DNA from 3 places in the Kitasatospora sp. NPDC056327 genome. Region 3 is predicted to be linked to each of the others. Evidence: riboswitches for the same ligand, from Rfam matches in the RefSeq annotation. Region 3 holds a riboswitch; each other region holds the start of a gene.
What was found. Region 3 has a riboswitch for thiamine pyrophosphate ahead of thiO (glycine oxidase ThiO). Riboswitches for the same ligand answer to the same signal wherever they lie in the genome.
Positions count from the first base shown of each region.

Region 1 (3,880 bases), on a different contig from region 3:
CGGAAAAGCACGAAGGCGGGTGCCGACCTCAGGTCGGCACCCGCCTTGAGCAGGTGTTTCTTCTCCTACCGGCGGAGAGCGTGGGATTCGAACCCACGGTACGGGGTCACCGCACGACAGTTTTCAAGACTGTTCCCTTAGGCCGCTCGGGCAGCTCTCCAGGCGGAGGTCAGCCTAACGGGTCCGGCGGGGTTCGGTGCACCGGGTTTCGGGGGGTGGGCGGGGGTCAGTTGTCGCCGACGCGCTCGCTGAGGGTGACCTTGGTGTTGAAGGTCTGGCCGTTGCGGGTGTACTCGACGTCGACGGTCTCGCCCGGCTTGTGCGTCCAGATCTTGCTGACCAGGGCGGGGCCGTTCTCGATCGGGGAGCCGCCGAGCTTGGTGATGACGTCGCCGGGCTTGAGGCCGGCCTTGTCGGCGGCGCCGCCGGGGGTGACGGCCGGCTGGCCCTGGATGTCGCGGGTCTGGATCTGCGCGCCGTCGCCCTTGTAGTCGTCGTTGCGCAGCACGTCGAGCTTGGCGTAGACCGGCTTGCCGGTCTTGATCAGGGTGTCGGCGACCCACTTGGCCTGGTTGATCGGGATCGCGAAGCCGAGGCCGATGGAGCCGGCCCGGCCGTTGCTGGAGGCGTTGGACTGGATCGCCGAGTTGATGCCGATCACCCCGCCGCCGGAGTCGAGCAGCGGGCCGCCGGAGTTGCCGGGGTTGATCGAGGCGTCGGTCTGCAGCGCGTTCATGTAGGAGGACTGCGCGCCGGTCTCGTCGCCGGAGGCGACCGGGCGGTCCTTGGCGCTGATGATGCCGGTGGTGACGGTGGACTCCAGGCCGTACGGCGCGCCGATGGCGATGGTGGAGTCGCCGACGTTGACCTTGTCGGAGTCGGCCAGCGGGAGCGGCGTCAGCTTGCCCTTGGGCGGGCTGTCGAGCTTGATGACGGCGACGTCGTAGCCCTCGGCGCGGCCGAGCACGGAGGCGCCGTAGGCGCTGCCGTCGGCGAACTTGACGGTCAGCTTGCCGCCGCTGGAGGCGGGCGCGACCACGTGGTTGTTGGTGAGGATGTGACCCTCGGTGTCGAAGACGAAGCCGGTACCGGTGCCGGACTCGCCGTTGCCCTGGGCCTTGATGGTGACGACGCTGGGCAGCGCCTTCTGCGCGATGCCGGCCACCGAGCCCGGGGCGGGCTCGTTCTTCTGGGAGTTGTTGGCCTGGACGGTGGTGGAGCTGCGGTCGGCCCTGGAGCCGAGGGTGGTGCCGTCGCGGTCCGCGACGGCCACGCCGACCGCGCCGCCGGCCACGCCGGCCACCAGGGCGACGGCCGCGACCAGGGCGATCAGGCCGCCGCGCTTCTTGCGCGGGCCGCCGGGGACGGGCGCGCCGGGGTACTCGCCCGGGTAGCCGAGCGGGCCCCCGGGGCCACCGGGGCCGCCGGGCGCGCCCGGGGTGATGTCGTGCGAGCCCCAGCCGCCGAGCGGCTGCCCGGCGCCGAACGGGTGGTGCTGGCCGGTCGGGTGCTGGCCGGTCGGGTACGCGCCCTGCGGCGCGCCGCCCGGCGCGGCGAACGGGTCGTGCGCGGCGAGCGCCGGGGGCACCGGCGTGCCGGGGGCCGGGGTGGCGTACGGGTTGCCGCCGTACGGGTCGGCGGGCACGGCCGGCGCGGCCGGGGCCGGCGGCAGGACCGGCGGCGGGGCGTCCAGGTACCCGTGCTCGGCGGCCGGGGCCGGGGCGACGGGCGCCGGCGGGGCGGACGGGGCCACCGGCTCGGGGGTGCCGACCTTGCCGAAGGCCAGGGTGGGCGTGAAACCGCCGGAACCCCCCTCGGCGGCCGGGGCCGGCTGGGACGACTGGCCTGCTGCGGGCGTCGGTGCGGGGGAGGGGGCCGCGACGGGACCGGCCGCAGACTGCTGCGCCGGACCGTCGGAAGCGGAACCCACCACCCCCTGGCCGCCGGAGGGCTGCTCCCCCTGCGACCCGGTGGACCCAACCTCGCGCTCGGTGCTCACGGACGACCTCCATAGCTGACAGGACCAACAACCATAGTTTTTCGCACACCCGATTCGATTGCCGTAAGGACCCTTCTGAAGAACTCATAAGAATCCTTAGCCCGGCCAGACAGCCGCCGGTCGGCGGCCGGTCGCCAGCAGGTCAGCCGCCGGCCGGACCGCCCGCCGGACGGGCCCGGCGGCACCGGACGGCCGCCCGCCGACCCGGCCGACCTTGGAGTTCTCCCCCGCGACGGCTAGCCTGTCGCTCCGAACTGACACGCGGGAGCTTGGACCCACCAGGCTGAGAGTGCGCCGGTCGACCGTACGCCACGGACCCCGTGGACGGCCGTCGAGGGGGCGCAGACCGCCGGAACCTGTCCGGGTAATGCCGGCGTAGGGAGATATCGGCCATGCCGCCTGTTCCGCCATCCTCGTCCTCGGGCGCGCCCGCGTCCCGGAACGTCCCCCCCGCGCAGGACGCGCCGGGCACCGTCCCCGGTTCCCCCGGGGGCCCCGCCGGGACGGCGACCGCCGTCCTGGAGCCCGCGGCCCGGGTCGAGGCGCCGCTGGTGCTCGACACCGAGCCGCCCCGCACCCTCCGCTTCCGCGACCACTTCGCGCTCTGGATGAACCTCGGCGTCTCGCTGATCGGCTTCACCACCGCCGCGACCGTGCTCGGCGCCAAGGGCAGCGAGCTGTCGCTGGCCGCCGCCGTCACCGCGATCGTGGCCGGCACCGTGGTCGGCACCGCGATGCTCGGCGTGGCCGCGCTGATCGGCGCCCGGACCGGCGCGCCCGCCATGGCGAACCTGCGCGGGCTGTTCGGCACCCGGCTGTCCTACGTGCCGACGGTGCTCAACATCGTCCAGTGCATCGGTTGGGGCGTCTACGAGCTGCTGACGATCGCGCTCGGCGCGCAGACCGTCGTCGGCACCGAGGGCTACCGCTGGGTCTTCGTCGTGCTGGCCGGCGCGGTGACCACCGCGCTGACCATCTGGCCGCTCGGCGCGATCGCGGTGCTTCGCCGCTTCGTCGCGATCGCGGTGGCGGTGGCGATGGTGTACCTCACCGTCCAGCTCGGCCGGCACGGCGTGCCGGACCCGGGGGCGGGCAACTGGCACGGCTTCCTGAAGGCGACCGACGCGATGATCGCGGTGTCGATCTCCTTCGTGCCGCTCGCCGCCGACTACACCCGGCACTCGCGCACCCCGGGCTCGGCGTTCTGGGGCAGCTTCACCGGCTACACGGTGGCGCAGGTCTGGTGCTACGTGCTCGGTCTGCTGGCGCTGCTGCAGGCGGACGGGGACCCGGGCCGGATCTTCGACTCCTTCCTGGGCGTGTGGGCCGGCTGGCTGTTCCTGCTGGTGCTGGTGCTGCGCGAGACCGACCAGTCCTTCGCGAACGTGTACTCGACCGCGATGTCGGTCCACAACCTGCTGCCGAAGGTCGACCGCCGGGTGCTGACCGGCGGCACCGGCGTGCTGATCACCGTGCTGGCACTGCAGATCACCGAGTTCACCGACTCCTACTACGCCTTCCTCGGGCTGATCGGCTCGGTCTTCGTGCCGATGTTCGCGGTGCTCGCGGTCGACTACTTCCTCGGCGCGGGGCGGCGCGGCTGGAACCTCTCGGCCGACGCGCCGTCCCGGTGGCTGATGCTGCTGCCGTGGGCGCTGGGCTTCGCCGCCTACCAGCTGATCGCGCCGACCGCGGTGGCCGGCTGGTGGACGGACCTGTGGACCTCCGCGCAGGAGGCGCTGCACTTCACCCCGCAGGAGTGGACCTCGGCCTCGCTGTTCGGCTTCCTGGTTCCGGCGCTGGCCACCTGGGCGCTCACCCCGTTCACCCGGGGCCGGGAGAACGCGGCGCGCTGACGCCGCGCAGGCGCCCGCCGGGCAT
Region 1 covers NZ_JBHJRC010000178.1:4,995-8,874, forward strand. Annotated here, with positions in the region: tRNA gene ACFCX4_RS23705 (tRNA-Ser) at 73-160, opposite strand; gene ACFCX4_RS23710 (S1C family serine protease) at 227-1,999, opposite strand; TPP riboswitch at 2,251-2,399, shown strand; gene ACFCX4_RS23715 (purine-cytosine permease family protein) at 2,392-3,855, shown strand.
Region 1: linked by a shared signal. The riboswitch ahead of ACFCX4_RS23715 (purine-cytosine permease family protein) and the one ahead of thiO (glycine oxidase ThiO) in region 3 are both predicted to bind thiamine pyrophosphate.

Region 2 (3,880 bases), on a different contig from region 3:
CCTTGATGCCCTCGGCGCGGGCCAGCCCGATCGCCCGCGCCGACGTCGCCTCGGCCAGGCCGAGCGCCTCGGCCGCGGACGCCTCGGCCTGCCCGGTGGCCGTGGTCGCCTCCGCCTCGGCGAGGCCGCGCACCCTGGTCGCCTCGGCGTCCGCCTCGGCCGCGATCCGCACCCGGCTGGCCTCGGCCGCCGCCGCCAGCTCGGTCTCCCGGGCCTTCGCCTGCGCGGCGGAGATCCGCGCGTCCCGGGACGCCTCGGCGGTCGTGCGGGTGTCGTAGGCGCGGGCGTCCGCGGGCTTGCGCACCTCGATCTGGAGCTGCTGCTCGGTGCGCTGGGCCTCCAGCTCGGCGACCCTGGTCTCCTGGACGACGACCTGCTGCCGGGCGGCGGCGTCGGCCAGCGGACCGGCCTGCCGGGCGCGGGCGGTGGCGGTGTCCATCTCGGCCTGGTACGAGGACTGCTGGATCTCGCTGTCGCGGGTGGCCTCGGCCTTGCGGGCGGCGGCCTCCTGCTCGGCCTCGGTGGCCAGCCGGTCCGCCGCGGCCTGGGCGATCCGGGCGTCCCGCTGGACGGCGGCGGCGTGCGGGATGGCCAGGTTCTTGATGTAGCCGGTCGGGTCGATGATCTCCTGGATCTGCAGGGTGTCGATGATCAGCCCGAGCTTCTCCATCTCCAGCCCGGAGGCGGCCCGGGTCTCGCCGGTGAGCCGTTCGCGGTCGCGGATCATGTCCTCGACGGTGAGGCCGCCGACGATCGAGCGCAGGTGGCCGGCGAAGACGTTGTGGACGCGCTGGCTGATCAGCTTCTGCTGGTCCAGGAAGCGGCGGGCGGCGTTGGCGATCGAGACGTCGTCGTCGCCGACCTTGAAGATCACCACGCCCTTCACCCGGACCGGGATGCCCTGCGTGGTGACGCACTCGACGTTCAGTTCGGCCTCGTTGAGGTCCAGCGAGAGCCGCCGGACCCCCTGCAGGCCGGGGGTGACGAGGGTGCCCCGGCCGGTGACGATCCGGAACCCCAGCCCGTCGCCGACCCCCTCGGTGCGGTGGCGGGAACCGGAGATGATCAGTGCCTCGTTCGGCTCGGCCACCCGCCACATGAGCTTGAAGAGCGTGATTCCCAGGATCAGTGCCCCGACGACGGTCAGGGCGATGACAAGTGCCATGGTTCAACTCCCCCTTCAGGCGCAGGAGATGCGCCGTCTGGGATTGTCCGCCGGGGCACGGCCGCAGGAAAGGGAAAGGACATGACGGACCGTCACAAGGTCGTCACCGGACCGTCATCGGGGTGTCACGGACGGACCGGGCCGCAGGCCGGCGGCCCGTCCGCGACACCCTCGCGGCCGTCTCAGGGACCGATCGGAGCCACGTACACCGTCCTCGGCGGCTGGTACTCGATCACCACCACCGGCGTTCCCACCGTCAGCCGGTCGCCGGGGACCGCCAGGTACGCGAGGAAGGCCTCGGTCCCCTGACGCTCCGGCACGTGCACCATCACCTCGCCGACCAGTCCCGCGCCGACCGCCCCGGTCACCCGCCCCGTGCTCCCGACCACGCCGGCCCTCCCTCGCCTCGTCCGCTACCGTGGCCAGTCTGCCCGTACGGACGGCTCCGCGCCCGCCGTTCACCGTCCGGACCTCGACGTTCCCCCTCCCCGACCCCCTCTGGACCTCGGGCGATCGGCTCGCTACGGTGTTGGACGTCATGCGCGGGCAACACCGCCTGCGGACGCGGGAGCTCGGAGCACCGGGCTGAGAGGGCGCTGAACGGGACGTCGACGGACGGACCGGCGGCTGCGTCGACCGCAGGAACCTGACCGGGTAATGCCGGCGTAGGGAGTTTGAGGTCCGATGACCACCTTCGATGCACAGCCGCAGTCTGTCCGGCCGCAGTCCGCCGAGCGGCCTTCCCCCGCCGGCGGCGCCGTCACCAGCGCCGGCACCGGCTACCCCACCCCGGCCTGGCGCAAGGCCTACCGCGAGGGCTCCCGCCCCGACCTGCGCGTGCCGTACCGCGAGGTCGTGCTCACCAACGGCGGGCGCGTCCCGCTGTACGACACCTCCGGCCCGTACACCGACCCGGCCTACGAACCCGACGTGCGGCGCGGCCTGCCCGCGCTGCGCGACGCGTGGATCCGGCAGCGCGGCGACGTCGAGGAGTACGACGGCCGCGAGGCCCGCCCCGAGGACGACGGCATCAAGCACACCGCCCCGCGCGGCGGGGACCTGCGCAACCTCGACGCGGTCTTCCCCGGCCGCCCGCGCCGCCCGCTGCGCGGCCGGGACGGCGTCGCCGTCACCCAGCTCGCCCACGCCAAGCGCGGCACCGTGACGCCCGAGATGGAGTTCGTCGCCCTGCGCGAGGGCCTGTCACCCGAGTACGTCCGCGACGAGGTGGCCCGCGGCCGCGCGGTCATCCCGGTCAACGTGAACCACCCCGAGGTCGAGCCGGCGGTCATCGGCACCAACTTCCTGGTGAAGATCAACGCCAACATCGGCAACTCCGCGGTCACCTCCTCGATCGAGGAGGAGGTGGAGAAGATGACCTGGGCCACCCGCTGGGGCGCCGACACCGTCATGGACCTCTCCACCGGCCGCAACATCCACACCACCCGCGAGTGGATCCTGCGCAACTCCCCCGTGCCGATCGGCACCGTGCCGCTCTACCAGGCGCTGGAGAAGGTCGACGGCAAGGCCGAGGAGCTGAGCTGGGACGTCTACCGCGACACGGTCGTCGAGCAGTGCGAGCAGGGCGTCGACTACATGACGGTGCACGCCGGGGTGCTGCTGCGCTACGTGCCGCTGACCGCCCGCCGCAAGACCGGGATCGTCTCGCGCGGCGGCTCGATCATGGCCGCCTGGTGCCTGGCGCACCACCGGGAGAACTTCCTCCACACCAACTTCGAGGAGCTCTGCGACATCCTCGCGAGCTACGACGTCACCTTCTCCCTCGGTGACGGCCTGCGCCCCGGCTCGATCGCCGACGCCAACGACGAGGCCCAGTTCGCGGAGCTGCAGACCCTGGGCGAGCTGGGCCGGATCGCCCGCGCCAGGGACGTCCAGGTGATGATCGAGGGCCCGGGCCACGTCCCGATGCACAAGATCAAGGAGAACATGGATCTCCAGAAGGAGATCTGCGACGAGGCCCCGTTCTACACCCTCGGCCCGCTCACCACCGACGTCGCGCCCGGCTACGACCACATCACCTCGGGCATCGGCGCCGCGATGATCGCCTGGTGGGGCACCGCGATGCTCTGCTACGTCACCCCCAAGGAGCACCTGGGCCTGCCCAACCGGGACGACGTGAAGACCGGCGTCATCACCTACAAGATCGCCGCCCACGCCGCCGACCTGGCCAAGGGCCACCCCGGCGCGCAGGCCTGGGACGACGCCCTGTCCGACGCCCGCTTCGAGTTCCGCTGGGAGGACCAGTTCAACCTGGCCCTCGACCCGGAGACGGCCCGCGACTTCCACGACGAGACCCTCCCCGCCGAGCCCGCCAAGACCGCCCACTTCTGTTCGATGTGCGGCCCGAAGTTCTGCTCGATGAAGATCTCCCAGAAGATCCGCGACGAGCACGGCGACGGCTCCACCGCGGTCGCCTCCGGCGTCGACGCCGAGGCGATCGCCGGCATGGCCGAGAAGTCCGCCGAGTTCGCCGCCCGCGGCAACAAGGTCTACCTCCCCCTCGCCGACTGACGCATCCGCGTGCCGTGACGGGCACCGCTTCCGGGGACGGACCGTGTCCCGGGAGGGGTGCCCGTTTCCGGGGCCGGCCACGGCGTCTTCCGCCCGTCCACGAACCGGTTCGGGGTGCGGCCGGGGTGGCGGCGCGTCGCGAAGGCCCCCGGTCCCGGCGCGCCCGCCGGGGCCGGGGGCCTT
Region 2 covers NZ_JBHJRC010000031.1:24,217-28,096, reverse strand. Annotated here, with positions in the region: gene ACFCX4_RS07555 (SPFH domain-containing protein) at 1-1,165, opposite strand, end outside; gene ACFCX4_RS07550 (hypothetical protein) at 1,348-1,554, opposite strand; TPP riboswitch at 1,720-1,854, shown strand; gene thiC (phosphomethylpyrimidine synthase ThiC) at 1,850-3,697, shown strand.
Region 2: linked by a shared signal. The riboswitch ahead of thiC (phosphomethylpyrimidine synthase ThiC) and the one ahead of thiO (glycine oxidase ThiO) in region 3 are both predicted to bind thiamine pyrophosphate.

Region 3 (3,880 bases):
GGTGCCGGCGCCGGCGTCCAGGACCACCGGGACTCCGGCGCCCTCCACGATCAGCTGGAAGTTGTGCGGGTTGCGGATGCCCAGCCCGGAGCCGATCGGCGAGCCCAGCGGCATGATCGCCGCGCAGCCGACGTCCTCCAGCTTGCGGGCCAGCACCGGGTCGTCGTTGGTGTAGGGCAGCACCGTGAAGCCGTCGTCGACCAGGGTCTCGGCGGCGTCCAGCAGCTCGATCGGGTCCGGCAGGAGGGTCCGCTCGTCGGCGATCACCTCCAGCTTCACCCAGTCGGTGCCGAGCGCCTCGCGGGCCAGCCGGGCGGTGAGCACGGCCTCCCCGGCGGTGAAGCAGCCGGCCGTGTTGGGCAGTACCCGGATGCCGTTGCGGGTCAGGACGTCGAGCACCGAACCCTGGGTGGCGGCGTTGACCCGGCGCATCGCCACGGTGGTCAGCTCGGTGCCGGAGACCCGGAGCGCCTGCTCCAGGACCTCCAGGCTGGGGGCGCCGCCGGTGCCCATGATCAGCCGGGAGGAGAAGGCCGTCCCGGCGATGGTGAGGACGTCCTTGTCGTCGGGGTGGGTGCCGGTCATCGGTCAGCCCCCCTGGACGGCGGTGAGGATCTCGATCCGGTCGCCCGCGGCCAGCGGGGTGCGCGGCCACTCGGTGCGGGGCACCACGGCCTCGTTCAGGGCGGCGGCGACGCCGGAGTGCGCCTGGCTGAGGGTGGCGACCACCTCGGCGAGGGTGGTCGAGGCGGGCACCTCGCGGGGCTCGCCGTTGACGCTCAGGGGGATGTCGCTGGTGCGGGGGCTCATGCCGGGACCTTCGTGAATCGGGTGGGGGAGAACGGGCGGGCGAGTTCCGGCAGGGTGCCGGTGACCAGGTACTCGGCCAGCAGGTCGCCGGTGACGGGCGTCAGCAGGACGCCGTTGCGGTAGTGGCCGGTGGCGGCGACCAGACCGGGCAGCGCGGTCGGGCCGAGCAGCGGCGCGTTGTCCGGCGAACCGGGGCGCAGGCCGGCGCCGGTCTCCACCAGCGGCAGCTCGGTGATGCCGGGGACCAGCTCGTGCGCGTCGCGCAGCAGCTCGTAGACGCCGCCGGCGGTGACCGTGGTGTCGTGGCCCTGCTCCTCGGTGGTCGCGCCGATCACCACCTCGCCGTTCTCGCGCGGCACCAGGTAGAGGTGGGCGCCGCGCACGACGGCGCGCACGTTGCGGGAGAGGAACGGCCGGTACGCCTCGGGCACCCGCAGCCGCAGGACCTGGCCCTTGACCGGGCGGATCGCGGGCAGCACGCCCGGGGGCAGGCCGGGCAGCAGGTGGCTGCGCGAGCCGGCCGCCAGCACGACCCGGTCGGCGGTGACCCCGGTGCCGTCGGCGAGCCGGGCGCCGGTCGCGCGGTCGTCCCCGGTCAGCAGGGCGGCGGCCGCGGTGCGCAGCAGCACCACGCCGGCCCGCTCGCAGGCGCGGACCAGGGCGGTGGCCAGCCGGCGGCCGTCCACCTGGTGGTCGTCGGTGACGTGCAGGCCGCCGCGCACGCCCGGGGCGAGCATCGGCTCCAGCCGGCGGGCCTCGCGGCCGGTCAGCCACTGGGAGTCGAGGCCGAGCCGGCGGTGGAAGGCGTGGAGTTCGCGCAGTTCCTCGCGGTCGTCGGAGTCGAGGGCGACGGCGAGGGTGCCGCACTGCCGGTAGCCGGTGTCCTGGCCGCCGCTCGCGCCGGTGAGCTCGGCGGCGAAGGCCGCGTACCGCTCGTTGGAGGCCATCCCGAGGCGGAGCAGGGGCTCCTCGCCGTACTGGAGTTCGGTGACCGGGGCGAGCATGCCCGCCGCCACCCGGGCCGCGCCGCCGCCGGGGTCCGGGTCGGCCAGGGTGACCCGCAGTCCCCGCTGGGCCGTCCGCCAGGCGACGACGAGTCCGATGATCCCACCGCCGACGACCAGCACATCGGCGTGGTCGCCCGGTGCCAAGCGTGTCAAGGTCGCTCTCTCCCTTCGCCGGTATGACCCGGATCAGGTTCGGACGGTCGCAGGCCGTGACAGCCCGCCTCTCAGCCCGGTACGCCGGGCTCCCGTGATGGTGCCCCCACCTTAACTCCGGGTGCCGCGGCCCCTGAAGGTGCCCGTGGCCCACTCCCGCCGGTCCCCGGGTCCCCGGACCTGCGACCCCGGACCTGCGACCCCGGACCTGCGACCCCGGGCCTACGACCCCGGACCGGGGAGCTCGGACCCGGGACCCGGGACCCGGGCTCAGTACAGTGACGGGCGTGGCTGAGCTGAGCGGGACGGGACGAACGGATCGGGTGGTCGTGGTCGGGGCCGGGCTGGCCGGGGCGCAGTGCGCCGCGGTGCTGCGGCGCGACGGCTGGCAGGGGCGGATCACGCTGGTCGGCGCGGAGCCGTACCCGCCGTACGACCGGCCGCCGCTCTCCAAGGACGTGCTGCTCGGCAGGACCGACAGCACCGCCCTCGACCTCGACCTCGGGGGGCTCGGAGTCGAACTGCTCACCGGCCGCCGCGCCACCGGCCTCACCCCCGGCGGCCCGGGCGGCGCGGGCACCCTGCACACCGACGCCGGGGACGAGCCCTACGACGCCCTGGTGATCGCCACCGGCGCCGAACCGCGGGCCCTGCCCGGCGCCGAGCGCGCCCACCTGCTGCACACCCTGGACGACGCGCTCGCCCTGCGCGCCCTGCTCCGCCCCGGCCTGCGGCTGGTCCTGGTCGGCGCGGGCTGGATCGGCGCCGAGGTGGCCACCGCCGCCCGGGCGGCCGGCTGCGAGGTGACCGTCGTGGAGGCCGGTCCGGCGCCCGTGCCCGGCGCGCTGCCCACCGAGGTCGGCCGGGCGATGGCCGCCTGGTACGCCGCCGCCGGGGTCGACCTGCGCTGCGGCACCGGCGTCGCCGCCGTCGAGGCGGGCGCGGTGCTGCTCGCGGACGGCTCGCACCTGCCCGCCGACGAGGTCGTGGTCGGCATCGGGGCCCGCCCGGCGACCGGCTGGCTGGCCGGCACCGGGGTCGCCCTGGACGCGGCCGGCGCCGTCCTGGTGGACGAGCGGCTGCGCACCACGGTGCCCGGCGTCCTCGCGGCCGGCGACTGCGTCGGCTACCCCTCGGCGCGCTCCGGCGTGCGGCTCACCGTCCAGCACTGGGACCACGCGCTGCAGTCCGGCGGGGCGGCCGCGGCCACCCTGCTCGGCACGGACGCCCCGCCGTACGACCCGGTGCAGTACTTCTGGTCCGAGCAGTTCGGACGCATGGTGCAGTACGCCGGACGGCACACGGGGGAGGACGGGCTGCTGTGGCGCGGTTCGCCGGACGGCGCCGGCTGGACGGTGCTCTGGCTGCGCGACGGCGCCCTGCGCGCACTGCTCGCGGTGGACCGGCCGCGCGACCTCACCCAGGGGCGGCGGCTGATCGAGCGCGGCGCCGTCCTGGACCCGGTCCGCGCCGCCGACCCGGAGGTCCCGCTGAAGTCGGCGCTCGCGGCCGGCTGACGGGCGCCGCCGGAGGCCGCCGCGGCGTTCCCGGGGCCCCCGGTGCCCCGGCGGGCCCCGGACGCGGTGCCGGGGGTGTGCGCGGTGGGGCGCCGAGGTGGCAGTCTGGTGCCGTGAGTGAGAACGAAGCCAAGATTGAAGCCCTGGTCCCCGCGTGGCTGTACCTCCCCGACATCTCCGAGAAGTGGGGCCTGGTCGTCACCGAGGTCCGCGACATGGTCAAGAAGGGTGACCTGATCGCCGTCCGCCGCGGCCCCAACAGGTCGCTGCAGGTCCCGGCCGCGTTCATCGACGAGACCGGCCCGGTCAAGCACCTGGTCGGCACCCTGACGGTGCTGCGCGACAGCGGGTTCGACGACGACGAGATCCTGGAGTGGATGTTCACCGAGGACC
Region 3 covers NZ_JBHJRC010000014.1:9,211-13,090, reverse strand. Annotated here, with positions in the region: gene ACFCX4_RS03865 (thiazole synthase) at 1-585, opposite strand, end outside; gene thiS (sulfur carrier protein ThiS) at 589-810, opposite strand; gene thiO (glycine oxidase ThiO) at 807-1,970, opposite strand; TPP riboswitch at 1,964-2,076, opposite strand; gene ACFCX4_RS03850 (NAD(P)/FAD-dependent oxidoreductase) at 2,258-3,487, shown strand; gene ACFCX4_RS03845 (Rv2175c family DNA-binding protein) at 3,601-3,880, shown strand, end outside.